3 regions of the Brevibacillus sp. NSP2.1 genome follow, and region 3 is predicted to be linked to each of the others. Evidence: predicted binding sites of a transcription regulator. Region 3 holds the regulator's gene; each other region holds the start of a gene.

Region 1 (9,661 bases), 1.5 Mb from region 3:
TCGGCGAGGCGGCAGGGGAGATCGCGGCGCACATCAGCGCCCGGCAAATCGAAGAAGCGATGGCCAGCCTGGATCGGGCCGTGCTCCATTCGATGCTGCGCGCGCTGCAAACGCTCGGATTTTTTGCAAAAGGCCAGGCGCAATCGCTGGAAGAAGTGCTGCAAGCGGGGAGCATCCTGCCGAAATACCACTGGCTGGCGCGGCGCTGGGTGGCGAAGCTCGCCGAAGCGGGCATGCTGACCGAGCAGGCGAAAGGGCAGTACCGCAGCGAGCTTGCCGTAGATGACGAGCTTGTCCGCGAGAACTGGACAGAGGCAGAGGCGATCTGGACGAACATGCTGGGGACGGCAGGATTTACCGCCTACGTCCGCAAAAACGCCGAGAAGCTGCCGGAGCTGCTCGGCGGCCAGGAGGACCCGGTAGCGCTCCTGTTCCCGGAGGGCAAATTCGACCACGTCCATACGCTGTATATCGAGCACATCATGGCGAACTACCTGAACAAATGCATGTGCCTGCTTTTACAGCGCATCGCCGAAAAGCAAGGGAGCAAGCCGCTGCGGATTTTGGAGGTCGGAGCCGGAACCGGAGCGACGACAGGACATGTCCTCAAGGCGCTCGAAGGCTACCCGATCGAATACGTCTTTACCGATGTGGCCACGTTTTTCATTCCGGGCGCCAAACAGCGCTTTGCCCAGTATCCGCACGTAAGCTTCGGCGTCTTTGACGTCGACCAGGACTACCGCGCCCAAGGCTTTGCGCCGAACAGCTTCGACGTCGTGCTGGCAGCCGGGGTACTGGAAAATGCCCGCGACATCCCGGCGAGCATGCGCAGGCTGCGGGAGCTGATTCGCCCGGGCGGCTGGTTCGTCTTCACCGAGCCGACTATCGAGCATTTGTGGATTTTGGCCTCGCAGGCGTTCATGATGATGGAGCCGGGAGACGAGCTGCGCCTGGAGACGTCCTACCTCGATCGTCACGACTGGCTGCGCCAGCTTCAGGAAGAGGAAAACGAGCCGCTGCTGCTGCTGCCGCAAGAGGACGACAAGCTGACCGCGCTCGGGTTCCACCTGTTTGCCAAACGGATGAAGCAGGAGCGCCTGGCAGTGGAGGCGACGGAGCTGGAAGCGTTTTTGGCCGGACAGGTGCCTGCCTACATGCTGCCTCAGCACTTGCAAGTAGTCGATGCGCTGCCGTTGACCGGAAACGGCAAGGTAGACCGGCGCACCTTGGCAAAATGGCGTCCTGCTGCCAACGGGACACAGGTGGCGGCGGCTTTCGTCGAGGAAGGACTGGACGCGCTGGAAACAGAGCTTGCCCGGCTGTGGGCGGAAGCGCTCGGCCTGGCTGGCATCGGCAAGTCGCAAAGCTTTTACGAACATGGCGCCGACTCGCTCATCATGGCGCAGGTGGCAGGAAAGTTGCGCGACAAGCTGGCGGAGGACCCGGAGCACGAAGCGATTCCGTTCGACGCCCTGCTGCGGCAAATGCTGAACTACCCGACCGTCGCCGATCTGGCCGAGTTCATCCGCTCGCGCAGACAAGTTACGGAGCGCGAGAGCGTAGCTGTGTGGCCCGGCAAGCAGGACGGCTCCAGCAATGCCGTACTGATTCCGTACGGCAGCGCGCAGGAAGGGCCGCTCCGCGTCGTGTTCCACGCCGTTTTGGGCACGATGGACATTTTCCGGCCTCTGCTTTTGCACCTCCAAGCGCAAAAAACGGGCAGCATCGTAGGGGTGGCAATTGCCGATATGGAAAAATACTGCTCACTGGAGCCGTCCGAGCTGATCGAGACTGTGGCTGACGACTACGCCGAATGCCTGCTGGCAGGCGGCCACAGCGAAATGCAGTTGATCGGCTACTCCCTCGGCGGCCTGATTGCCGTCGAGGTCGCCAGACGACTGATGGAGCGAGGGATTCAGGTCGTCGATCTCGTGCTGATCGACATTCCGCCGATCTTCACCGAAGTGGATGACGATCTGCTCGTCGAAACGCTGTTTGTGCCCAACCTGAACATCACGCTGGCGCAGGCAGGCTTTGGGCAGGTCGATGAAAATGACCTGGCGCGCGGCGTCATGAAGCTGGTTGAACAGCATGGGGACTGCATCCCGCAAGGCGCCGCCGTGACCATCGGCGGAGACGCGGGGCTGGATCGGGTCGGAGAGCTGTTCCGCAACATGGCGGCTGTCAGCAAACGGGAGCGCTTCGCGGCTTACGTCTGCGCGAAAGCCAAGGCAACCGGGGAAGAGATGCCGATCGAGATGGCGGAAGGCTTGTGCCAGGTGTTCCGCCAAAGCTTCAAGGCCGCCCGTTATACGCCGCTGCCGTACATGGGCGACATCCGCTTCCTGTTGGCGAGCGAGCCGTTCTTGTTCCTGCCGCGCACGGATGATACGACTCTCGCATTCTGGCAAGATGTGTGCCTGGGCGAGCTGGAAGTGACGACGATCGCAGGAAACCACTTCAGTTGCATGGTCGAGCCGAATGCAAGCAAGCTGGCGCAACTGCTGGCAGCGCCGTTCACGCAAAAATAAACGCCCGCAACCTCGGGAAATGAAGAGCGACAATGCGTCTTGAGAGGGATGGCTCCGCTGTGCGTGCTAAAAAAAGCAGGACAGCAGGAAGCATCCCTCTTCTTTTTTTCGGAAGGCAGACGCTACCGGGCAGCTTTTTTCCTGCTTTGGTCCCAGGGGGAAAAGGCTGCGCTGCCTGGGCATTCGTGGTACCCTATTGCCAACGAGTCAACCAATTCCGCTCCAGCAACGATTTTGTCGGCCCAAGCGGGCGAATGAGAAAGGATGGTACCGATGAGCCATAGCGACTCCCCGATCAAAGAGCAGTCGCCCCTCTGTCAACGCACCAAACAGATCGGCAACAGAACCTTCGTCGTGACCTGCCGGGAGTTTCTGGCAAAGCAGGCCGATTTTTTGCTCGATCTGTTTGCGGATGTGGAAAACGAGAGCGGGCCGCTGCGAAACGGCGCGAAAATTCAAGTAGGCTGGACAATTTTAATTGTCAATGAACGAGAGGGACACGAAGGACAAATGGAAATTGTCGCACCGGACTACGACACGAATCCGTTTACAGAAACAAACCGCGACTTGTCCGTGTCCCTCTACGTCCAGATGGCGCAAAACCACTGTCTGCAAACGTTGCAGCTCGCAGGAGAAACCGCGCTGTTCCAGGACAAGATCGTGGTGGCAAAAGGGGCGCTAGAAGAGGAGCACGTCTATTTGCAGCGCGCCGAACAAGCAGAAGCAGGCGACTCCGGCTGGTATCTCGGGCCTGTACAGGGCGAGGTGGACAGCGACGGGCTGGAATCGTACTACATTTTCCAACTGCTAAAACGCCGTCCCTCTCTTTTGCAGGCGTTGGCGCTGCCGTGCGGCTACATCGCCGTGCTCAAGGGTGACCAGATTGAGGCGGTGCTGGACGAACATGACGAAAACGTGTGGCCGACGCTGCACTAGAAGCGGCCAGGATACCGACAACGTTTGCAACGACGCACCAGCGCGTAAATGGGCTACTGGCGGTCTTTATTGAAGCCAGCAAATGGTGATGTTATCATGGGTGGGGAAAAAGCGAGCACGAAGAGACAGGGGAGGTAGCACGTTGTGAAAATCGCAGTAGTAGGAAGCATCAATATGGATCTCGTCTCCCACGTCCACCATCTGCCCAAGGCAGGAGAAACGATTTCCAGTCATGACTTCCGGCTGATTCCAGGCGGCAAAGGGGCCAATCAGGCAGTGGCCGCCGCGCGTCTCGGCGCACACGTTTCCATGATCGGGATGGTGGGCGAAGACGAGAACGGGAGCAAGATGCTGAACAGCTTGACAGAGGCGCGCGTTCACGTGGAAGGAATCAAACGCTCGGGGACGACGGGCATGGCTTTTATCAATGTGAGCGATGACGGGGAAAACAACATTGTGCTCGTCCCGGGAGCCAATGCGCAAATGAGCGTGGAGCACATCGAGCAGAACCTGTCCATTCTTGTGGAGAGCGACGTCGTGCTGCTGCAACTGGAAATTCCGCTTCCCGTAGTGGAGTACGTCGTGAAAAAGGGGTCCGGACTCGGCAAGCTGGTTATTTTGAATCCGGCTCCGGCGCAGGCGCTGTCACCTGAGCTGCTGCAGTACGTCCACACGTTGACGCCAAACGAGACAGAGCTTGCGAGCTTGAGCGGCATGCCGACTGCTACGCTTTCAGAAGTCGAGGCGGCGGCGAAAAAGCTCTTGGCAAGCGGGCCCAAGCGGGTTATCGTGACGCTGGGCGAAAAAGGCGCTCTGCTGGTGACCCCAGACGGGGCGACGCACGTCCCTGCTTGCCGGGTAGAGCCTGTGGACACGACGGCGGCTGGCGATTCGTTTACCGCGGCTTTTGCCGTCGGGATCGCCAAAGGGATGCCGGAAGCAGAAGCGGCGGCATTCGCCAGCAGAGTGGCGGCGATCGTCGTGACCAGACGCGGGGCGCAGCCGTCCCTCCCGACGCTTGCGGAAGTAGAGGCGCACGCGTTTTAAGGAAACCACAATTCATGCAGACCAAACGAAAAAGCAAACGGTTTTTGGAGCGAACAGTTCCAAAGGCTCGTTTGCTTTTTGCTTTTCCTTGTTCGTTATCCGCGCTTTTGCAACAGCTCCAGAACCCATTCGCACCAGGCGATGTCTTCTTTCATCCGCCGCGCTCCCCACGAGAGCAAAATGTACTCGCCAAACGCCGGATGGTCCGGGTGGTCGGGCGGGTGGGGATGGTCGACAGCATCAGCCTGGTACTCCTGAATGTAGTGCTCGTACATGTCCAGATGCTCGCGGCATTGCTGGATGCGCTCGACAAACATCGTCGCAGCGGCATTTTCATCAGCGAGCCCGAGGCAGTACGTTTTCAGGACCAGCTCGTCCCGGACGACAGGCTCTGCTGCCGGCTCACTGAGCCAGACTTGCAGCGCGATCTGCCCTTTTTCTGTAATCGAATACACTTTTTTATCAGGACGATCCGTCTGGTGGATGCGAGTGAACTCCAGGTAGCCCTCCTGTTCCAGCTTGGCCAGCAGCGGGTAAATCTGGCTGTGCTTGGCCTGCCAAAATGGTTGAAGCTGGAGCATCAAATCGTAGCCAGAACTGGGCGTGCGGGCGACCAGCCCCAGGAGTCCATACGCGAGTGTGTTCAAGTGAAAAGCCTCCTGACTTTTACGAATCTCAAGATCATTATAGGAAGGGTTTTTCGGCGAGGCAATAGCGAACCTGCGTCCTGCTTAGCTTTTCCCAAGCTTATGTGCAAAATCCAAAGAAACCCTCTTGAAAGTCAAAGAAGGTCAAACTATAATAAAGTCATCGAAGGTCAGAGAAGGTCAAACGACACTGAACCTTCCGGGAATCAAAACGTGCACGTCAACATTCCAAAATAAACATTTTGGGGGTATGAAAACATGCAATGCGAAATCTGCAAACAACGACAAGCAACTGTTTCCGTTCATATACAAGTGCAAAACAACCGGCAAGCCTACCAGCTTTGCAAGGAATGCCACGCCAAGCTGGGCAGCAAAATGGGAATCGGCATGGGCATGGGCTTCACTCCGTTTTCCTCCTTCTCCGCTCTGGACGAGTTCCTGCAAGGCTTCGCCCAGGCGCAAGCGAAGGGCGGCAAGCCTAAAGCGCAAGAGCCGCAAGCACCGGACCGCGGCGGCATTCTCGACGAGCTGGGCCGCAATTTGAACGATGCGGCGCGCGCCGGGCTGATCGATCCGGTGATCGGACGCGACCAGGAAATCGAGCGCGTCATCGAGATTTTGAACCGCCGCAACAAAAACAACCCGGTTCTGATCGGGGAGCCAGGGGTAGGGAAGACGGCGATTGCGGAAGGACTGGCGCTGCGCATTACCGAAGGGCAAGTGCCTGCCAAGCTGAAAAACAAGCAGGTGTACGTGCTGGACGTTGCTTCGCTGGTAGCGGGCACAGGGATTCGCGGGCAGTTCGAGGAAAAGATGAAGCAAGTCATCGCCGAGCTGCAAGCGCGTAAAAACGTCATTTTGTTCGTCGATGAAATTCACCTGCTGGTAGGCGCTGGCTCTGCGGAAGGCTCCATGGACGCAGGCAACATCCTCAAGCCTGCCCTGGCGCGCGGCGAGTTGCAGTTGATCGGGGCTACCACATTGAAAGAGTACCGCATCATCGAAAAAGACGCTGCGCTGGAGCGCCGCCTGCAGCCAGTGATGGTCAAAGAGCCAACAGTGGAAGCCGCCATCGAAATTTTGCAAGGGCTGCGTCCGAAGTACGAGGCGTTCCACCAAGTCTCCTACTCCGACGAAGTGATCCGGGCTTGCGTGGAATACTCGCACCGCTACATTCAGGACCGTTTCCTGCCTGACAAGGCGATTGACCTGATGGATGAAGCGGGCTCGCGCCTGAACCTGCGTTCGTCCGGGGCAGACACCGCCCACCTGCATGAGCGGCTGGCGCAAATCAACCAGGAGAAAAAAGCCGCGACCGAGCAAGAAAACTACGAGCAAGCAGCCCGCCTGCGCGACGAGGAAGCAGAAATTCTCGCCAAGCTCGATCAACTGGATGGAGCGGCCAATCGCGTGCAGGTCGAAGTGGCAGACATTCAGGAGATGATCGAGCAAAAGACAGGCATTCCGGTCCGCAAGCTGCAAAGCGACGAGCAAGAGCGGATGAAAAATTTGGCGGCGCATCTCGAAGCCAAAGTGATCGGCCAGTCCGAAGCCGTCAAACAGGTCGCCAAGGCGATTCGCCGCAGCCGCGCCGGACTGAAGCCGAAAAACAGACCGATTGCCTCCTTCCTGTTCGTCGGGCCGACTGGCGTAGGGAAAACCGAGCTGTCCAAGGCGCTCGCCGAGGAGCTGTTCGGTACGCGCGATTCGATGATCCGTCTCGACATGAGCGAGTACATGGAGAAGCATTCCGTCTCCAAGCTGATCGGTTCGCCACCAGGGTATGTGGGCCACGAGGAAGCAGGGCAGTTGACCGAGCGCGTGCGCCGCAACCCGTACAGCATCATTTTGCTCGATGAGATTGAAAAGGCACACCCTGACGTCATGCACATGTTCCTGCAAATTTTGGAGGACGGCCGCTTGACAGACAGCCAGGGCCGCACCGTGAACTTCAAGGAAACCGTCATTATCGCGACGAGCAACGCGGGTGTGACCGAGCGCAAAATCTCCGTCGGCTTCGGAGCAGAGTCGCCTAAGCCTGGCACCGTGCTCGACTCGCTGGGCGCGTACTTCAAGCCGGAATTTTTGAACCGCTTCGACTCGATCATTTCTTTCGCTCATCTGGAAAAACACGATCTGGTCAAAATCGTCGAGCTGCTGCTGCAAGATGTCATGGCAAATCTGAAAGAGCAAGGCATGGAGCTTGCCGTTACAGACGCCGCCAAGGAAAAGCTGGCAGAGCTGGGCTACAACCCCGCATTCGGGGCGCGTCCGCTGCGCCGTGTCATTTCGCAGTACGTAGAGGACGGCATCGCCGACCTGGTGATGGAGGAAGCGGATGTGCGCTCGATCGTAGTCGATGTTGAGGAAGACCGCATTCGCGTGAAAAAAGCATAAAGACCCGCCAGACGGCAGGTCCCGAAACGAGAAGAACCCCTTTTGCCGAGGCCACTGAAGAACTTAGGTTTTGCCGGTGACTTGAGATTTTTGTAAAAAAATAAGCGACACCTGTTCCGTTTTTCCTGGCAGGTGTCGCTTTTTTGTTACTGCATTTCCCTTTTATTCGTCATATATAAAGGAGAAATCCACAAGTTCATTGATTTGGCGCAACATGTTATCTTTAGGGACAACAAGGTCATAGAGTGCGGTGTAGGGACTAAACGCAAATGAGATCTGTGGCTGGAACATGGGGCTTCAACCCTTTCGCCGTGATGCTTTAAGTATACATAGAAAAAGGTACAGCCGCCTCAAAAATGAGGGGACTGTACCTTCTTTGTAAGTAAAGACTTTTTCAGTGGCCTCTTTTGCCGGGGGGTTCTTTTTTGCTTGCGGACGATTCAGTCATTTCCCGCTTGCTTGTTCACCGTATGCAGCAGTTGTCTTTTTGCCCGAATTTTTCGCACCAGGAGTCCTATCAACAAAATCGGGATCATCAGCAAAAACACGTACAAGGAGACATGACCGACCATGTTTTCCGCCATCCGCCCATAATAATAAAACAGGAAGCCGACGACGTAAAATTTGACAGCCCTTCCGATGGCCGCGTAGCCAATCAGCTTCCAGAGCGGGTAGTTCAGACAGCCGGACAAGATCGTAAACACTTTGAACGGGATCGGCGTAAACGAGCCGACAAAAATGGCGACTTCGCCCCGTTTTTGAAACATCTCCGTCGCCGAGTCAATCCATTCTTTTTTGAGCAGTTTGTACAGGACAGAGTGACCCAAGAGTTTGCCGAGATAGTAACCGACTGGTGTTCCAAGCAGACAGGCGATATATCCTGCCGTAGCAATCCATAAAGCCGAGGATGGATCGATCAGGCTTAATGAAACCTGCAGAAAGAACACGGGAACGGGGAAGATGATGGCGTCTGCAAAAGAATGGATGACGACTCCCCAAATGCCGTATTCCATCAAAAAATCTAAAACGTTCTGAACCATTTCATTCTCCTTTGTCCATCTCTCAAAATCCGCCTGCTGCGGCGGAAAAAATGGGTAGAGTCATGTTGCGAACCGCCAATCAAGCTCGCGCCGGATTTTTACCTTTCTTCATTATAACCGCATCGCATGCAATACCGCCATCAACTGATTGATTCCTTTTTCAACCGCTTCTTCCTTGACGTTGGATACGTCTAGCTTCAATATATTTTCTCTGGGAATCTTGGAATAGCTTTTCAAATAAATCGTGCGGCCGAAGCGGTCGTAGGCGAACAGCGGGTCTGCCTTGCTGTCGTGCTCCAGATCCGCCATATGGTCGTCTTCCACGATGTAGACGTCGTATTGCTGCGCCAGCTCGGCAATCCGCTGTTTTTCTTTGCGGCTGTACGTCGTTCCGAGCGGGCTGTGGAAGCGCGGCATCGTGTAAAAAAATTTGATCTTTTCTGTACGAAACAGTCGTTCCAACTCGTCCAGATCAATCCCTTGCGCCGTTCGCCGGATGCCTTTTACCGGAAGCTTGTGCAACTGCACATATTCGATAAACAGGTGGTAGCTCGGCTGCTCGATCAGCACGGTTTCCCGGCCGTTCGGAAACGGGATCGTACACAAGATGGACAGCGCCTGCTGAACGCCTGCCGTGATGAACATGTTCGCAGGCTTGGCAAACACCTGATGGTTCGCGAGGTGCCTGGCGATCACGGGGATCAGCGTCGGCAAGCCTTTGGGAGTGCCGTACAGAAACAGATCGTTGCGGTACGTCTCAATCGCTTTATTGATACAGTGCTGGAAGTCGAGATAGGGAAACACGTCCGGATCAGGGGCAGAGGTGGCAAAGTCGATGATGTCTGTATCCTTTTGCTCGGCTTCCCGCTCTTTTTTCACGACGTAAAAGCCGCTGCGGTCTACCGAGTAGATGAGGTGACGCTTTTCCAGTTCGTTCAAAGCCGAAATGACAGTGCTTTTGCTGCATTGATACCGGGCAGACAGCTCGCGGATGGAGGGCAGCTTGTCTCCGTCCTGGTAGGCGAGGCTTGCGAGATTGTGTATCGGTACAGATCGGCTTTTT
Region 2 (9,661 bases), 800 kb from region 3:
TAGCCAAGCTGCCGCTCCAGATGCTCATACAAGTTTTCGTTGCCTTGCTGCACGTAATCCAGCGGGTTGTAAGTGCTTTCATTTTTTGCCGGAGAATAATCGCCTGTCGCGCGGTTTCCGACGATTTCCTTCCAGTCGATTTCCGGCGCCGGCTTTTCTGCTTTTGCCGTAGCCACTTCCGCTGCCACTTCCAGGTCAAATACAGGATTTTCGTTGGCCTGATCCTGCAAATAGGAGATCAGATCAACAGCAGAGTATTGCAATATAGTAATGGCCTGACGCAACTCCGGCGTCATCACAAGTTTCAGCGTCTGTTCCTGATACAAACCCAATCCCATGTTCATGAAGCTCGCCCCCTTCCCACTGCTTCTTGCGAATGTCTCTTTAATTTTCATTATATTCGTTCTCTCTTGCAATTTTCCTGCCAATTTTTGAAGAGCGTACACAAAAAATTGAGATTGCTTCCTGTTCACACTCATGAAAAAAAATCACACAAAATCTCGTTTTTCGTTTGCATTTTTCCCCGTGGATGACTTATAATTAATTAGTGTCACCCATTATATTGCACGCCTGTAGCTCAGTGGATAGAGCAATGGTCTCCGGAACCATGTGCGGGGGTTCGATTCCCTTCAGGCGTACCATACGAAAAAGACTGGATGCATTCCAGTCTTTTTTCTGTTTACAGCCCTGTTTTTCGCGCCAAAAAAGCCTGCGCAGCGCCATCCTCGCCGCAGGCTTGATTTTTTCCGCTCTACTGATCCAGCTCTTTGCTCGCCGCGTCTTTCCCCGGCAGCGGATCAATCTGCTCCGGTTTCCGGGAATAAGCTTTATTCGTAACCAAAATCGTGGCCCCGATGATAAGAACAAACGTCAGGACAAGAACGATGATAAACCCCGTGCTCATGCATACACCCCCGCCAGTTTTTGCTCCCTACATTATAGCCTATTTTTTCGGCGCTTTTGAACCTTCAACCGTTTACCAACGATAAATTACCAGCCAATCCCACTATATTCTAATTTTGGCGATAGGAAAACACCGTCAACAACACGAATACTATCTCGACACGACTATCCAAATAATTGAACCGCAAGGCAGGATATTTATGACAGATCAGCTAAAGCCCACGTTTACGTGGAAAAAGAAGCATGTTCCGCGCCAGATGACGAGTCTCCTCTTTCCCGACCAGATTTTGAAAGCGTTTTTTCACTATACGACAGATGCCATCTCCATCAGCAACATGGACAACCGCATCGTGCTGGTCAATCAAGCGTTTGAGCAATATTACGGGTGGTCGCTGGAGGAGCTTGACGCTTCTCCGTACTGTTTTATCCCGGACGAGCTCGTCAACGAAACGAGACAACTGTTTGACGCCGTCAGGAGCATGGGCGTTCATTTGACCAACTACGAGACGGTGCGAAAGCGCAAAGACGGGACACTCGTAGAAGTTACGCTGTCCGCAACCCCCATCCGGGACGAAAATGGCACCATTATCGCGGCCTCCTGCGTCACGCGCGATATCTCCGACCGCAAGCGGATCGAAAAAGCGCTGCGCCAGACCGAAACCAAGTATCGGCTGTTGATTGACCATACCCAGGACCTTGTGACGATTTTCGACGAGACGCTGCAGCGGATATACGTCTCTCCATCCATCGAGCAGCAGCTCGGCTACTCGCCTGCCGAGCTCGTCTCTCCGGGCAGCCTGGAAATCACTCATCCCGAAGACTTCCCTCTGCTCCTGGCCAAACAGCGGGAAATTTTCCAAACCAAACAGCCCGTCTTCCTCGAGCTTCGTTCCCGGCATAAAAACGGCGCGTGGATCTCCTTCGAGACGCGCGGCATTCCCATGGTCCAGGAAGACGGGACCGTCAAAAACATCATGTTTGTGTCCCGCAACGTCACGGAACGCAAAGTTTCCGAGGCGGCTTTGTCCCGCATCAAAAAGGAAAGCAAAATCATTGCCGAGCATACCGACGATTTGATTTTGATTACCGACAAGCATGGCGAGATCGTGCACCTCTCGCCTTCCTATGAGCGGGTCACAGGGACGAGCCAGCACGCCGGGCCAATGTGCTTCCAATGCGTTCACCCGGAAGACGTCGAGCGTGTCCGCGAGCAATTTCACGATCTGGTCCGGACGCTGGAGCCTCGCACCTGCGAATTTCGCTACCGGAGCGCGCATGGCGACTGGATCGTTCTGGAGGCAAAAGGCGCGCCGATTTTGACCGACTGCGGCGAGTGCGACGGCTTTATCATCGTGTCCCGCGACATTACCGAGCGCCGCAACAACGAGCTGCTGCTCCGCCAGGCAGAGAAGCTCTCGGTGATCGGCGAGCTGGCCGCGGGCATCGCGCACGAGATTCGCAATCCGCTCACTTCGCTGAAAGGCTTTATCCAGCTTTTGAAGCCGACGCTGAGCGAGCAACAAATGTACGCGGACATCATGCTCTCGGAGCTGGACCGGATCAACTTCATCGTCAGCGAGCTGCTCGTGCTTTCCAAGCCGCACAACGTCCAGATCAAGTCGCTTTCCCTCGTCTCCTTGCTGGAAAACGTCTTGACCTTGCTGGCATCGGAATCGAACCTGAAAAACATTCCGATTCACACGTCTTTTGAGTATGCCCCCGTTATTTCCGGCGAAGAAAACCAGTTGAAGCAAGTGTTTATCAACATCGTCAAAAATGCGCTCGAAGCGATTGACGGACACGGCGAGATCATGCTAGCCACCAGCGCAAAGGCCGATCAGGAGGTACTGATTACGATCGCGGACAACGGCTGCGGAATACCGGAAGAGCTGATTCCGAAGCTGGGCGATCCTTTTTTCACTACAAAGGAAAACGGAACCGGCCTGGGCCTGATGATTAGCAGCAAAATCATCAAAGACCACGGAGGCCACCTGGAAATCGCCAGCAAACGCAATGAGGGCACGACTGTAAAAATTACGCTCCCGATTGCGCACGAGCAAAAAGGGCCATCCTAAAAAGGCGTCAAGCCAAACAGCGTGGAAGATGGAGGTGCCCTATGGACTTTACCAAAATGAGCACGAGCGAGTTCGTCGCCAAAATTCGCGAATCGCAGGCGAAAAATCTGAGAAGCCGCAAGCACCAAGGCTACGGCCACCCGGAAAAACGGCTGCCGAGCAAGCAAGGAATCTGGTAAGATCGCAAAAGCCCACCCAGGAGCGTCAAGCTCGCTTGGGTGGGCTTTTTGCTTTTCGCTTATTGCGGGTCTTGCTTGTTCAGGTTGCGATCTCGTTCGGACTTTTGCTTCTGGGTATCCTGGGTCTTGCTGCTGTGCCCTTGATTGCCGCCGTTTTTCGTATTGCGATTGTTTGACATGCGAATGCCTCCTTCTAGCTGGTCTTCGTGCCAAACGTAGTATGTCCCAAACGGCTCGTTCCTACCGACCGATTACTTCGCTTCGCCGATGTAAACTTTTTTCCCGTCTTCGTATTTGTACACGTAGACGGACGCGAACTCGTTGTCGCCTTTGTCGTTGAAGGTCACGTTTACGAATTTGCCTTTGTAGTCTTTTGTTTTGTGCACGGCTTCCAGCACTTGCTCACGGGTTGGCTTTTTGCCGCCGTTCGCTTTGATCGCTTCTTCCAGACCGTTGAGCATTACGCCCATGGAATCATAACCGAAAGATGTGAAGATCCCCACTTTGTTGCCAGTCGATTTTTCGAAGTCTTCGATCCATTTCTTGCCTTCTTCTGTAGCGCCTACGTCACCGACAGTCGAGGTGAAGACGACGTTGTTCGCATTTTCAGCGCCGGCGATTTTCACCAGGTCAGCGGAGTCGTAGCCGTCTCCACCCATGAAGATGCCTTTGAAGCCTTTTTCGCGCGCCTGCTTGACGATGATACCAGCATCGGAGTAGTAGCCGCCGAAGTAGATCATTTCCGGATTTTTCGACACGATCTGGTTGATGACCGCGCTGTAATCTTTCTCGCCTGCGGTTACGCCTTCGAAGCCGACGATTTGCACGCCGTCTGCTTCAAACTGCTTTTTCACTTCTTCCGCAAGACCTTGGCCGTAAGCAGCCTTGTCGTGCATGATGAACGCCGATTTTACACCGAGCTGGTTTTTCGCGTAGATGGCTGCCTTGGAGCCTTGCTGGTCATCACGCGCACAGATGCGGTGTACGATCTTTTTGCCTTGCTCAGTCAGGTCAGAACCTGTTGCGGATGGAGATACCATCACGAGCTTTTCTTGATCGTATTGGGCAGCGGCAGTAATCGAGGCACCAGTTGTTGCGTGGCCGACGACACCTACCACATCAGGGTTGGAAATCAACATTTGGGCGACGGCTACCCCTTGTTTCGGGTCAGCCTGGTCGTCTTGTGCGGAAAGCTGTACGTCAAAGCCGAGCGCCTTGAACGCCTCCTGCTTTTCCTTCAGGGCGTATTCCGCACCTGCTTTGGCTGTGCTTCCATAATCGGAATATTGGCCGGACATCGGACCGACTACGGCGATAACCAGCTTCTCCCCTGCTCCGCCGCCACTGGTGCTTCCGCCTCCGCTGTTCGATTGTGGGGCGCTGGATTGACCGCCGCCGCAACCTGCAAGCAATGTCCCCAGTGCTACCGTAGCAGCCAGAATTGACAGTGATTTCTGTTTTTTCATAGCAAAACATCCCCCTCTTTATTTACGAACAAACTATGATGCACTCTTTCATTGTAGGATATTTTAGAAAATTTGCAATAGAAATGATAATATTTCTCCTGTTTTATTGCCTTGGTTTATATTTCCGTGCAGTATATTTTCAGAAAATTAAATAAAAACAACCACATCCCGCAAGAGTGGTCGTTTTTATGGAAAAATATTATTACTCTTTGTATTTTTGGGAATACGCTTTGCACGTAACGTATATGGCCAATACTACAAAGCCAACCAGCATCGCTACACTGGCAAACGTGGTTCCTTGCATGAGTGTAAGTCCCCTCTCGATTGCGCCTGCTTTTTCTCTATTATACGAGAAGCGCGAAGGCAATCACAACGGAGGAATCATCCAAAAGGTTACGAATTGATCTCGGTTGTCAGCTTGTAGGTGAGTGTTTTCGCATCGTAAGTCACTTTGGCACCCAGCTCTTGTGCGATGTACACCAATGGTACCAGCACAGCTCCGGTAGTTGCACGCGGCGGGTTCGGCACGCGGATTTCCTTGCCGTTTTTGTAAGCAAACGTGCTGTTTTCATACATGCGCAGGCCGTACTTGTTATCTTTGGAAACCAGAAGCGATTTGGTCATGGTATCCCATGCTGCTGCGCCTCCGAGTGCCAATGCCAACGTACTTGCGTTTACATAAGCCACTCCGTTTTCAGTTACGATGTCTTGAGGAAACGGCAGCTCTTTGCCATTCAGCTCAACTTTGATTTTCAGTTGTTGCTGTGCAGGTGCCTGTTGGGCAAAAGCAGCAGTCGCTGCAACACTTCCTGTCAGCAAAGCGGCTGTAAGCATCAATGTGGAAAACTTGCGAAGCATACTAAACACCCCTCGATTTTTATGAAATGAATTCCAATTTTATCATTTTCGACACATATCTGCTTTTTCCTCTTTTTCATTCCATACTTTTCCTATGTTAACGAGACGCCAAATATGCCAAAACTATGGAAATCAGGCGTGCTATCCCGCGAACAAATGTTTTGTGCACAACCTGTTGATAAAACTGTGGATAACTTTGTTTGAACGGAGGAAGCTCTCATGGCGAGCGATCGTTTTTTTCTGATTTACCAGGAAGCCAGCGATGAAGAATGTTTGCTGACCATCCAGCCGTACAAAAATCAGCAGGAGCTGGCAGAGGCCATCAATCAGCTTTCGGCCAAGCAGGTGGAGGAATATACGATCATCAAGGGCAAAAAGATGAAGGCGACGCTCAAGCTGGCTGTCGACCTGACGGAAGCAGACGACGCGGAAGAAGAATGAATGCTTTCCTTTTGCCATAGGTTTAGGGAGAGGCAAAATGGCAAACATGGTAGTGAGGGCGTGCACTTATGTGTTTGACCTTCATTGACCTTTGGTGTATGATAATCTTACAAAGAGAGGAGGAAGACGAGATGCACATGAATTTGATTCCAACTGTCATTGAACAGACCAACCGCGGTGAACGTGCTTACGATATTTATTCGCGCCTGCTCAAAGACCGCATCATCTTTCTGGGAACCCCCATCAATGACACGGTAGCCAACATTGTGGTGGCCCAACTGTTGTTCCTTCAGGCGGAAGATCCGGAGAAAGACATTCATCTGTACATAAACAGTCCTGGCGGTTCCATCACTGCCGGAATGGCGATTTACGATACGATGCACTTCATCAAGCCAGACGTCTCCACCATTTGTATCGGAATGGCCGCTTCGATGGGCGCTTTCCTGCTCGCTGCCGGAACAAAAGGCAAACGCTATGCGCTGCCAAACAGCGAAGTGATGATTCACCAGCCATTGGGCGGTGCACAAGGTCAGGCAAGCGATATCGAAATCGCGGCGAAACGCATTTTGAAAATGCGCGACCACCTGAACACCATCCTGGCTGAGCGTACAGGACAGCCGCTGGAGCGCATCCAGAAGGATACGGATCGCGACAACTTCCTCTCTGCCCAAGAAGCAGTAGAGTACGGATTGATCGACAAAGTCATTACTTCCGAGCCTTCTTCGAAAAAGTAACGTCTGCGTCAAAAAACACTCGTGCCCATCGAATTGTTGGCACGAGTGTTTTTTTATAGGGCGCTGTATGTGCCTCGGTGGTCCCCTGTCGGCACGCCCTTATCATTCGCTGACAAAGCAGCCGTGAAAACGCCAGGACGTCCCGCGCTCGGCTTGCCAGCTACGCTTTTGTTTCGTTTGCGAGGGTAGACTTAGACTTCTTCCAACTGACTGACGTACACAGTCAAGCTGTTGCCGGGGTTTCTTTCCTGATGAATGCGCGCGGTAGACGTCCTCTCGTCAACTGCATCGATCCACACCGACTCGCCTTGGTATTCTACCTTGATTTTTTCAGGAGAATAAAGAATAGCCTGCGCTCTTGTCAGATCCATAGGTTCTTCCCTCTTATCGCTCGTCGTCTAAGGCTTGCTGCGCGGAGCTTGCCCCTGTCATCGTATCCACGCTCGTTTCCTCGATCAAGCCGTTCTGATCGGAAACGATTCCGCCTCCAAGTCCTTCATTTATCATCCGGTCGATGTCCATGTCGTATGCATCCCGACCTTCGTTGCAGCTATCCCGACACGTGTCACGATTGCTCATGAGTCATTCCTCCTTTATTGCGCTCTACATTGTTTAGCAATACCCTGCGCCACGCAAAATGATGCATGGACGCAAAAAAAGACACCCCCGATTAAGGGACAGTGTCTTTCGTCCATCGTTTTCTACTCTTCTTTGCTTACCAGATTGGAAAGGCTCGAAACTGCCTGGGAGGCATCCGGCCCTTCTGCCAAGATGGTAATCTCCGTTCCCGAGCTGATGGCGAGGCTCATGATACCCATGATGCTTTTCGCGTTGACCTTTTTGTTGCCTTTTTCTACGAATACTTCCGATACAAAACGGTTGGCCTCTTGTACGAAAAAGGCAGCCGGACGAGCCTGCAAACCGGTCTTCAACTGAACCACAACCTGCTGTTGAACCATGAATGGACCTCCTAACCTTGTAGACTATTATCCTTTAGTATATCATGCATCTACAACGAAAGATTTTGTTTTTCACGTATTTTGTCAGCGATTTCGTTAATTTTTCGCAAGCGGTGATTAATTCCCGATTTGCTGACAACTCCGCTTGGGACCATTTCCCCCAGTTCTTTCAAATTGATGTCGGGGTGTGCCACACGAAGTTCGGCTACCTCACGCAGACGTCTGGGCAAGTTCTCCAGCCCGATTTCCTGGTCGATGAGCTGAATGTTTTCCATTTGTCTTGTGGCAGCGTTTACCGTTTTGTTGATGTTGGCAATCTCGCAATTGTGCAAACGGTTCACAGAGTTGCGCATGTCCTTTACGATCCGGACGTCCTCAAAATACAACAGAGCCTGGTGTGCTCCGATCAGGCTCAAAAACTCCGTGATTTTCTCGCCTTCTTTAATGTAGAGGACGTACCCCTTTTTCCGCTCGATGCACTTGGCATTTAGTTTATACCGATTGGCGATCTTGGTCAATGCTTCGCAAAAATCCTGATAGGAGGTGAATATCTCCAGATGATAGCTGGATGCCTCCGGATGGTTGACCGAACCGCCTGCCAGAAAAGCACCGCGCAGGTAGGCAGCCCGGCAGCACGACTTTTTCACAATCTCGGGAGCGATCCCGGGTACGAACGACAGGCTGCTGTCCATGATCGCCAGGTCTTGCAAAATTTCATTGGCCTGGTTAGGTATTCGCACGATGTAGACGTTGTTCTTTTTCAGCCGCATCTTTTTGCGAACGAGCAGCTCGCAGTGCGTCTGAAACAGCTTTTTAATCAAGGTGTAAATCCTTCTGGCAATCGCCGCATTTTCCGTCGTCACATCCAGCACCAGGCGTCCTGCTCCGAACTGCAAGCTCCCGTTCATACGGATCAAGGCAGACAATTCGGCCTTGCTACAGCAGTCGGCGCCCTCCATCATGGTCAGTTCTTTTTTGGTATGCGCGGCGAATGACATCGAACCTCACTACTCCTTCTCTATCTTCAGCACCCTCCGTCTGCGCTTGACGAGTGAAACGACTTGCTTGCTCACGGCATGCGCATCGTGACGCAGGTAACCATCCTCAAATGTAACCAACGGCTTTGCGACAATATGCAAGCCGAGCTGACGCAGCTTTTTCAGGTCACAGGGGACAGGAGCCGCTCCTTTCTCCGCGTATTTTTCCAACACGTGGTTCGGCAGCTCGGCTGAATTGACAATGATCGTATCCAGAAATGATTCTTTTACATGATCGTACATGACCTGCACATGCTTCGAGGCGGTGAAACCGTCCGTCTCTCCTGGCTGTGTCATTACGTTGCAAATATAAATCTTCGGGGCCGTTGAGCGCTTGATCGCAGCAAACAGACCGCGCACCAGCAAATTGGGCAGTATGCTCGTGTACAAACTGCCCGGTCCAATCAAAATGGCATCCGCCTCAGCAATGGCCAAAAGCGCCTCGCTCAGCGGCACAGCGTCTGCCGGATCAAGGAAAACCCGTCTGATTTCCTTGCCTGTCAGCGGTATTTGGGATTCTCCGATCACGATTGAGCCATCCGTCATTTCGGCTTTCAGACGAATGGATTGCGTGGACGCAGGCAGCACATCTCCACGCACCGCCAAAACTCCGCTCAATGTTTTGACTGCGGTGACAAAATCTCCCGTGATTTCGTTCATTGCGGCAAGTAATAGATTTCCCAAATTATGCCCTGCTAATCCCGTGCCTGAGGAAAAACGGTACTGCATGACTTTTTCCATCAACGGCTCCGTATCGGCCAAAGCAGTCAGCACATTGCGAATATCTCCGGGCGGCAGCATATCCATTTCCTCGCGCAGACGTCCCGAGCTTCCCCCATCGTCTGCTACGGTTACAATCGCTGTAATATGCACCGGCTCATGCTTCAAACCGCGCAAAAGGACGGACAGACCCGTTCCTCCGCCAATGACGACAATTCGTAATGGCCTTGACTGCAGCCTCCCCATTCCCTTAGTAGGCATATGTCACCTCATTATTTCTGATACAAAT
Region 3 (9,661 bases):
GGTTAGCATGTTCGGCAACGATTTCACGAACATAGACTACCTCCTGATTTCTTTTGCAGAGGAGACAGTGTATCCTGTCAAACTTGCTGTTGCTTTCAAGTCCCCTGGGCAAATGTTGAATAACAAATAATGCCTTTATCCTATTCTACTTTAAATGTGCCTGTCAATGAACACTTGCTCCTGAATCCGTTTCAGGCCCTCCTTGATAGCCCGGGCGCGCACTTCGCCAATTCCTTCCACCTCGTCTAATTCCTGAATCGTCGCCATCATAATTCTCGGCAAATAATGAAAATGCTCGACCAAATTGGCGATGATGGAAAGTGGCAGTCGGGGAATTTTGTACAAAATCCGGTATCCCCTTGGCGACACCGATTCTTCCAGCATGCTGGCACTCGCGGAAAACCCGAGAACACGCAGGAAAGACCCGAGCTCCAGCACTTCCTCGGAGCTTAGCTTTTCATCTCGCGCAGCACTGCGTCTGGAGCATGCGCCACGTCCTTGGCGGAGTCGCGAATGAGCATTTGCGCTTCTTCCTCAATATTCGACACAAGCTCCTCCAGTTGCATGCTGACGAGCCTGCCTTCTGCTCCCAGCTCGCATATGTACTTGGAAATCTCCGTTTTGATCCGCAGCACCATCTCGATTCGCTGCAAGACAGAGGCGACTTCGTGCAAGGTGACCAGCTCTTCAAATTCCAGTGCGCCGAGATTGGTCATGCCTGATCGAGCACCGCCTTGTATTTTTCCAGGGTGGATACTGCCTGGTTAGCCTTGGCGAGAATAACGCTGATCTCATTGAGCACATAGCGGAAATTTCCTTGGTACAAGGTGATGACATTACCCCGCCGGGATATGGCGATGACCAGGTAGCTCGTGTGGATCGCTGTCCGTTGCGCAGTCCGGTGCCGAGTACCTGTCTCGCTGGTGTGGATGGAAGCAGGCGGAAACAGTTGGGTATTGGCGTACAAGATTCGTTTGGCATCTTCACTTACTATAATCGCCCCATCCATCTTCGCCAATTCATACAAATGGGCAGGAGAAAAGTCGCAATTGATGGAAAAACCGCCGTCGACGATCAGGCCGCCAGTTTTGGCGCGCAAAACATTTTCAAGCCCTTCGCGAAGCTGCGTCCCTGGTGCGACCAAACGAAGCACATCGCCGAACTGCGGAGTTCTTTTCGTGTTCTCCTGCATATTCCGCCCTTACCTCCTTATCACCTCGTTCAAAGCATCTGCAATATTGCTGACGCCGATCACCTGAATGTCGTCTGGCGCATCCAGGCCGCGAATGTTTTTCTCCGGTATAATCACGCGTTTGAAGCCGAGCTTGTGCGCTTCCCGCACGCGCTGTTCAATGCGCGATACGCCCCGCACCTCTCCTGTCAGGCCAATCTCCCCGATCACGACGTCGTGCGGATTGGTGGCATGGTCGCGAAAGCTGCTGGCGATGCTGACGGCGATCGCCAAATCGACAGCAGGCTCATCCAGGCGGACGCCCCCGGCCACGTTGACATACGCGTCCTGATTTTGCAGCATCATGCCCATGCGCTTTTCCAAAACAGCCATAATCATCGCCACACGCTGGTGATCGACGCCTGTAGCCATTCTCCGGGGCGTAACGAAGCTGGTCGGTGCCACGAGTGCCTGAAGCTCCACCAGGACTGGACGGGTGCCTTCCATGCTGGCTACGACGGTGGAGCCAGCCACGCCGAAGGGACGCTCAGCCAGAAAAATCTCGGAAGGGTTTGCGACCTCTTCCAGACCGCGATCCTTCATCTCGAAAATTCCGATCTCGTTTGTCGAACCAAAACGGTTTTTGACAGCGCGCAAAATCCGGAACGTATTGTGGCGCTCGCCTTCAAAATAGAGAACTGCGTCCACCATATGTTCAAGCATACGAGGACCTGCGATCGAGCCTTCTTTGGTCACGTGGCCGACAATAAAAGTACAGATTCCTTTGCCCTTGGCAATCCGCATCAACTGGGCCGTCGCCTCGCGCACCTGCGCGACGCTTCCGGCCGCAGACTGCACAGCGGGATGGAACACGGTCTGGATCGAGTCGATAATCAACACATGAGGGTCTACTTGATTAATATGCTGTTCGATCAAATCCAAATCATTTTCTGCCAATACAAACATCGGGGGCGTCTGCATATGCAGCCGGTCTGCGCGCAGCTTGATCTGCTTCGCGGACTCCTCCCCGGATACGTACAGCACTTTGGCCCCCTGATGAGCCAGAGCAAAAGAGGTCTGCAACAGCAGTGTGGACTTGCCGATACCCGGATCGCCGCCGACCAGGATGAGCGAGCCTGGGACGAGCCCTCCCCCGAGCACGCGGTTCAACTCGCCAATGGTCGTATCCATGCGCGGCTCTTCTTCGCTGGCTACCTGCGTCAAAGGGATAGCCGACTGGCGCGTGCCGCCGCTCAGCCCTTCGTGGCGGTGCGCCGCCTTGACTGTCACTTCTTCCACCAATGTATTCCAGCTATTGCAGCCCGGGCATTTTCCCATCCATTTTGGCGATTCATAGCCACATTCTTGACACGCGTATTTCGTTTTATACTTTGCCATAATCGCTACCCTCACTTGGATTTTCTTCTCTACTTTTATCATAGTTGTGCAGCCAAAAAAAGAATACCTCCCAAAACAGGAGGCATTCTTCATGATGCTTTTCGCCCAGCTTACGATTTTGTTTTTTCCAGTCGTTTGACGACCAGTTTGCCTTCTTCGGCCTCGATGTTGACTGTGTCGCCCTTGCTGATGTTGCCCTTGAGCAGTTCTTCCGACAATTTGTCTTCGATATGGCGCTGAATGGCACGACGCAGCGGGCGCGCCCCGTACGCTGGATCGAAGCCTTCTTTTGCCAGCAGCTTTTTGGCATCTTCCGTCAATTGGAAATCAATGCTTTGTTCTTTCAAACGCTTGCGCAGCTCGTCGGTCATCAGCGATACGATTTGCTCGATATGCTCCTGCTCCAAGGAGTGGAACACGATGACTTCGTCGATGCGGTTCAGGAACTCCGGACGGAAGCTCTTTTTCAGCTCATCCATGACTTTGTCCTTCATATCCTGATATTTTTTCTCGGTATCGTTGGTGGTGAAACCGAGTGTCGTGTTTTTCTTAATCATGCTGGCTCCGACGTTGGAGGTCATGATGACGACGGTGTTGCGGAAATCTACGGTACGGCCCTTGGAGTCCGTCAATCGGCCGTCATCGAGCACCTGGAGCAAAATGTTGAAAACATCCGGATGCGCCTTCTCGATCTCATCCAGCAGGATGACGGAGTACGGCTTGCGGCGCACTTTTTCCGTCAACTGGCCGCCTTCGTCAAAGCCGACATACCCTGGAGGAGCCCCTACCAGACGGGCAGTGGAGTGTTTCTCCATGTACTCGGACATGTCGACGCGGATCATGGCGTCCTCGTCTCCAAACAGCGTCTCTGCCACGGCACGGGCCAGTTCGGTTTTCCCCACGCCTGTCGGGCCGAGGAAAATAAACGAACCGATTGGGCGTTTCGGGTCTTTCAGACCGGCACGGGCACGGCGAATCGCGCGGGAGATGGATTTGACCGCTTCGTCCTGACCGATGACGCGATCGTGCAAAATCTCTTCCATTTTCAGGAGGCGCTCTGTTTCCTCTTCCTTCAGCTTCAGAACAGGGATTCCCGTCCAGCTAGCGACGACAGTCGCGATATCCTCTGGCGTCACTTCCATGTTCAACTGGCCTTGGCGTTCTTTCCAGTCTTTTTTCGTTTTGTCCAGTTCTTCGCGAAGCTTCTGTTCCTGATCGCGCAGGGCCGCCGCCTCTTCAAACTCCTGCGATTGCACAGCCGCGTCTTTTTCCTTGCGCACCTCTTCCAAACGGCCTTCCAGCTCTTTGAGGTTTGGCGGAACCGTGAACGATTGCAGGCGCACCTTGGACGCTGCCTCGTCGACGAGGTCAATCGCCTTGTCCGGGAGGAAACGGTCGGTAATGTAACGGTCAGACAGCTTCACTGCCTGCTCGATGGCTTCATCGGTAATTTTTACACGGTGGTGGGCTTCGTAACGGTCACGCAAGCCATGCAGGATGCGAATCGCGTCCTCTGCCGTCGGCTCATCCACCTGAATCGGTTGGAAACGGCGCTCCAGCGCAGCGTCTTTTTCGATGTATTTGCGGTATTCATCGAGCGTGGTTGCCCCGACGCATTGCAGCTCGCCGCGAGCGAGAGCCGGCTTGAGGATGTTGGAGGCGTCAATCGCGCCTTCCGCACCGCCTGCGCCGATGAGTGTATGCAGCTCGTCAATGAACAGGATGATGTTTCCTGCCTGGCGGATTTCATCCATAATTTTTTTCAGGCGGTCTTCGAATTCTCCGCGATATTTGGTGCCCGCCACAACGGTTCCCATGTCGAGCGTCATGACGCGCTTGTCACGCAGCGTCTCCGGAATTTCGTTGTTGACGATTTTTTGCGCGAGACCTTCTGCGATGGCCGTTTTCCCCACACCAGGCTCCCCGATCAGTACCGGGTTGTTTTTGGTGCGCCGGCTCAATACTTGAATTACACGCTCGATTTCTTTTTGACGGCCGATCACAGGGTCCAGTCCGCCATCGCGTGCGATTGCCGTCAGGTCGCGAGCCAATCCGTCCAGCGTAGGCGTATTCGCTGCAGGATTGCCGCCGGAAGGCTGATGCGACGCCATCATTTCCGAGCTGCCCAAAAGCTGCAGCACTTGCTGACGCGCCTTGTTCAAGCTGACGCCGAGGTTGTTCATGATTCTTGCGGCGATGCCTTCGCCTTCGCGGATCAGCCCGAGCAGGATGTGCTCTGTGCCCACATAGGTATGACCCAGTTTGCGCGCTTCGTCCATGGACAGTTCAATTACTTTTTTGGCGCGAGGTGTATAGTTTGGCGTGTAATTACTACCGGACTGCTCTGTTCCGCGTCCGATCAACGACTCCACTTCGCTCTGGATTTTATCGAGTCCAAGTCCGAGCGATTGCAAAGCCTTGGCAGCAATCCCTTCGCCTTCTCGAATCAGTCCCAGCAGTACATGCTCCGTCCCGATATCTTTGTGACCGAGACGCACTGCCTCTTCCAGGGCAAGCGCCAGTACTTTTTGTGCTCGTTCTGTAAAACGTCCAAACATCATATCGTACACCTCCGTATAACCGTGTTTTTCTCTATAGGTTCACTTCTGTTGATGCCTTATGTTTTGCCAATCATGCTGGTCCTGTCGCACTGAGCCTCTCCCGAATCAACCGTGCCCTTCGCTCGTCGCGCTGGTCTGGCGTCAGCTTTTGTCCTGCATGCTGCTGCAGGAAGCCCGGCTGAGTCGTCACCAGCAGCTCGTTCATCACCAGAGGCGATACCCCCGGGATGATGCCAAGGTCAATGCCGAGGCGGACGTCAGAGAGGCGTTGGGCTGCTTCCTTGGACTCCACAGTGCGCGCATACAGCAAAATCCCGTAAGAACGGAAAATGCGGTCTTCCAAAGATATGCGCGTATGCTCCAGCAAATAAGTACGTGCTACGCGTTCCTGCTCAATAATCTGTCTGGCAACGCCGTAGAGGTTGGAGAGAATATCGGTTTCCGACATTCCGAGCGTGACCTGGTTAGACAACTGGAACAGGTTTCCTAGAGCTTCGCTGCCTTCCCCGTAAATTCCTCTAACGACCAGACCAACTTGATTAATCGCCTGCAAAATTCTGCTGATCTGCTGCGTCATCACCAATGCAGGCAAATGCAGCATGACAGAGGCGCGAATCCCCGTACCGACGTTGGTCGGACAGCTCGTGAGGTAGCCTCTCGTCTCATCGAACGCGAAGTTCAGATGCTTCTCGAAAATATCATCTATTTTGGTTCCTATTTCCCATGCTTCATTCAAACGAAACCCTGGCAACAGCACCTGAATCCGAATGTGGTCCTCTTCGTTCACCATAATGCTGACAGACTCGTCAGGACTCAGGAGCACAGCGCCTTTTCTCGATTCCTCCGCCAAGTGCGGACTGATGAGATGCTTTTCCACCAGCACCCGTTTTTCCAGCGGATTGATCTGGTCCATATGGAGAACCTGCAGCGGCTGGCGCTTGCGCATGGCCTCCGATTCGCTCACTTCCGTTACCTTTCTGACGACTTCCTCGCCTTGCGAGTCGGTTGCCAATAACGGAAAAGGGTGCTGGCGCAGGTTTCGGGCGATGCGCAGCCGTGTGCTGATGACGATATCGGAATCAGGACCTTCTCCTTTCATCCAATTGCTCCACGGGTTTTGCATAAACTGCTTTTGTGACATGACCAGCTTACCTCCCCTTGTTACGATTGAGCGATTTTTTGTTCCAGCGCACGGATTCGGTCGCGCATTTCAGCCGCTTTTTCAAACTCTTCGCTGGCGACGTGGTTTTGCAGCGCACGTTTTAGCTGCTCCAGCTCTTTGCGGATTTTCAACTGCCCGCCTGTGCGTTCCGGAACCTTGCCGCTATGCTGCGTATTGCCGTGAATGCGGCGGAACAACGGATCGAGCCGGTCACCCAGGAAGGTGTAGCAATCGCTGCAGCCAAATCGGCCGCTTTTGCTGAACTGGGCATACGTGAGTCCGCATGTTTCGCAGCGGAGCGGCTTGCTGGGCGCAGGCTCGCGTCCGTTTTTTTGCATGGGATCAAATTTTAACAGTCCTGACAGGAGATTGTTGATGCTGAAGTTGTGAAATCCGGTAAAGACGTCCCCTTTTTCGGAAGCGCAATGCTCACAAATATGGTATTCGGTTTTTTCACCATTGACGATTTTCGTCAAATGCAGTGTCGCCGGTCGTTTTCCGCATTCCTCACAGTTCATTACATCCTACCCCCTAACACATGCTTCATTTACTTCAACAAGATAGCCGCAATCATCTGCTTTAAAATATTTGCCCGCAAACGATCCCGTAATTCAGACTCCAGAGTCAAAACATTTCGGGAGGTGGCGATTTTCATCAAGGCTGCTTCTCTGGCGTTGACCAAACCTTCTTCCTGCAGCCTCTCTACAATCGCGTTCCCTACACTCTGCGAGATGCTTTCGCCAATCAGCTCTTCGGTCAGCAATTCCTGCAATCGCGCCTTGCTCACAATCTGCACCTTGCGAATGCGGATATAGCCGCCGCCCCCACGCTTGCTCTCTACAATGTACCCTTTTTGTACCGTAAATCGCGTATTGATGACGTAGTTGATTTGAGACGGCACACATTGAAATAAGTCGGCAAGCTCACTACGCTGGATCTCGATCGAGCCATTGGGACTTTGTGTCAAAATGCCTTTTAAGTGTTGTTCAATGATGTCCGAGATGTTACGCAAGTCATCGCCTCCTATTCCATATGTGTATGTGCTTGCTACTGACTTTGACTATCTTTGACTTTAATTATAATGGGTTTGCGACGCGCTTGCAAGTGATCGATACACTTTCTAGTGTGGGCAAAAGGCGGGCGCTTGAAACCATCCAAAACAGTAACGGCACGACCGTTTTGTCGACGGCAAGCGGCACGTCTCGGCTCATGAATTGTCGAAGCGTTTTATGTTTTATACAGAAAAAACCACTCCTCTAAAGGAATGGTTTATGTCAGTCTTTGCGATTTGGTGTCGATTGCCGGCAAATGATCCAGTAATTGCGGAAACTGCGTAATGACGACATTTGCCCCGTCCAGTTCTCCTGGCTTGGCGAAGCCGAAGTCACATCCGATGGTAAACAGGCCGTTTTTTACTCCTGCCTCTACATCGGAATGGCGGTCGCCTACCATGACCGCCTGTTCTACCTGGTAGTCGGCGATGAGCTTGGCTACCAGATCCACTTTGGAGCGCGTGCGGAACCGTCCCGCCGAGTACAAATCCGTCAGCAACGGATTGAGTGCATACTCCTGGCAGATGGCTTCAATGTACTCCTTCTGTCCGTTGCTCGCGACAAACAGCGGAATCCCCTTGGCGTGGAGCTGTTCCAACGTCTCCCTCACGCCAGGGTACAAATCGGTCACTTTTTCTTTGAGCAAAGCAATTTCGTTTTCCAGCAAAAAAGCATCCGCCGCGCGGACAGCTTCTTCATTTGCGCCTGGCAAAAGCTTTTTCCAGACCTGCTCGACAGTCAGTCCGAGCACGTTGACCAACTCTTCCTCGCTTGGCGTCTCGCCTGCCCACAAGCCTTTTTCTCTCAATCGCTCAAATGTCCGCAAAAAAGCGGGCGTCGACAACTTCTCCGTCTGCAGCAATGTGCCATCCATATCAAAGAAAATGGCAAACGGCATACTCATGCGCTTCCCCCTGTTAGCCCGTTCTACGAACTTTCGTTAGTGGTTGCTTGCAGCATACTCATATCATCCAAAATAAATTCTGCGATGCGCTGGGCGGCATCCGGCTTTGATATTTTTTGCCCCATCCGTCGCATGTAGTCAACTTTTGACGGACTGTGCAACAATTCATCGATAAAGTAAATGAGCTGCTCGGACAAATTGGCGTGTACGGCGCAGCCGTTGTTTAGCAGGAAGTGGCTGTTTCTCTCTTCCTGTCCTGGCAGCGGGTTGTAAATAATCATGGGCACCCTCTTGCTCATCACTTCGGCAGATGTCAGTCCGCCGGATTTGGTGACGATCAAATCGGCAACCTCCAAATACTCATGGAAGTTGTTAATGAATTTGAGGGGGACTACCTCATGACGGTACGTTTTATTCGTCACTTTTTTGTACAGCTTTTCATTGGTTCCGGTCATGACAAATGTTTTCAGCGGAAGGTTGATGGCTTCCAGTCCATCGAGAACTTTTTCCATCGAACCGAGGCCGAGACCTCCCCCGGAGAGAAGGATGCATTTTTGCTCTGGCGCGAGTCCAAGCCTTTGCTTGATCTCATTGGCATCAAGCGGCATGCGGAACTTGCGCATGATCGGAATCCCCATCGGAATGAATTTCTGGTGATCTTGTCGGTAAATGTCGACCAGATAGTACAACTGTTCATGTCCAATGAAGTAATAATTGATGTGATGATTAATCCATGAGGGATGGATCGTATAGTCGGTAATGATCGTGTAGATCGGTTCCGTCCAGTCATTTCTGCCCTTCAGCACAGACAGCATGCAACTGGCAAAAGGATGCGTAGCAATAAAGGCATCCGGTTGAACGCTGTTAATCAGCTTTTTCAGCTTGTTTGCCAACAGCTTGTTCATCAGGACGTTCATATCAAAAAAACGGCTTTTTTCGGTGTTATGGTAAATTCTCCCCCACATTTTCGGCGACAATCTCAGCAGGTTCATGTAACTTTCCAACAAAATCTTGTGAAATGTAGGACTGATATATTCCAACGTATCAATTATCATGGAGGTGCAACCATTCTCAGCCAGGCTTTCCTGCATCGCTCTCGCTGCCTGATTATGACCGTTACCGATGGAAGCGGAAAAGATTAGAATTTTTTTCATGCCTATTCTCCTTCATAACCTTGCCTCGCCTACTCCAACGCCTGGATCAGGTACCTTATCATGTTAGTCTACCCCGAGACCGCTCTGCAAGAGGGAACTTGTCGGTCATTCGGCCTAACTTGTCGACAAAAAATTCACTAGCAATTGTGAAGCACGAAGCCTGTCTGGTCGTGTAAAAACAAAAGCCTCCTTACCCTGGTCATAGCCCCGTCAAGTAGACACTAAAAAAAGACGCTATCTTAAGCGGCGATCGATTCCC

What was found. The regulator CtsR, encoded in region 3, represses protease genes until heat stress. The targets are predictions, from matches to a motif close to ATGGTCAATAAAGGTCAAACA.
Region 1: a site for CtsR is predicted at 5,328-5,348, ahead of M655_RS07080 (ATP-dependent Clp protease ATP-binding subunit). Genes of this name have one in related genera too.
Region 2: a site for CtsR is predicted at 5,994-6,014, ahead of clpP (ATP-dependent Clp endopeptidase proteolytic subunit ClpP). Genes of this name have one in related genera too.

Annotation. Positions count from the first base shown of each region.
Region 1 is NZ_CP048274.1:1,436,917-1,446,577, forward strand. It holds gene M655_RS07060 (non-ribosomal peptide synthetase) at 1-2,531, shown strand, start outside; gene M655_RS07065 (immunity protein Imm33 domain-containing protein) at 2,805-3,467, shown strand; gene rbsK (ribokinase) at 3,612-4,514, shown strand; gene M655_RS07075 (PadR family transcriptional regulator) at 4,610-5,161, opposite strand; gene M655_RS07080 (ATP-dependent Clp protease ATP-binding subunit) at 5,420-7,558, shown strand; gene M655_RS07085 (YqaA family protein) at 7,999-8,598, opposite strand; partial or broken gene M655_RS07090 (aminotransferase-like domain-containing protein) at 8,815-9,661, opposite strand, start outside.
Region 2 is NZ_CP048274.1:706,443-716,103, reverse strand. It holds gene rpoN (RNA polymerase factor sigma-54) at 1-344, opposite strand, end outside; tRNA gene M655_RS03515 (tRNA-Arg) at 567-641, shown strand; gene M655_RS03510 (hypothetical protein) at 752-904, opposite strand; gene M655_RS03505 (PAS domain-containing sensor histidine kinase) at 1,104-2,978, shown strand; gene M655_RS03500 (DUF4023 domain-containing protein) at 3,020-3,157, shown strand; gene M655_RS03495 (branched-chain amino acid ABC transporter substrate-binding protein) at 3,409-4,623, opposite strand; gene M655_RS03490 (copper amine oxidase N-terminal domain-containing protein) at 5,017-5,481, opposite strand; gene M655_RS03485 (hypothetical protein) at 5,701-5,922, shown strand; gene clpP (ATP-dependent Clp endopeptidase proteolytic subunit ClpP) at 6,054-6,656, shown strand; gene M655_RS03475 (H-type small acid-soluble spore protein) at 6,848-7,027, opposite strand; gene M655_RS03470 (hypothetical protein) at 7,041-7,235, opposite strand; gene M655_RS03465 (HPr family phosphocarrier protein) at 7,358-7,615, opposite strand; gene whiA (DNA-binding protein WhiA) at 7,666-8,613, opposite strand; gene mgfK (gluconeogenesis morphogenetic factor MgfK) at 8,623-9,633, opposite strand.
Region 3 is NZ_CP048274.1:5,552,712-5,562,372, forward strand. It holds gene pssA (CDP-diacylglycerol--serine O-phosphatidyltransferase) at 1-33, opposite strand, end outside; partial or broken gene disA (DNA integrity scanning diadenylate cyclase DisA) at 151-1,192, opposite strand; gene radA (DNA repair protein RadA) at 1,202-2,569, opposite strand; gene M655_RS27410 (ATP-dependent Clp protease ATP-binding subunit) at 2,680-5,130, opposite strand; gene mcsB (protein-arginine kinase McsB) at 5,201-6,271, opposite strand; gene mcsA (protein-arginine kinase activator protein McsA) at 6,292-6,810, opposite strand; gene M655_RS27425 (CtsR family transcriptional regulator) at 6,840-7,304, opposite strand; gene M655_RS27430 (HAD family hydrolase) at 7,562-8,248, opposite strand; gene M655_RS27435 (MGDG synthase family glycosyltransferase) at 8,272-9,402, opposite strand; one part of gene M655_RS27440 (IS3 family transposase) at 9,642-9,661, opposite strand, start outside.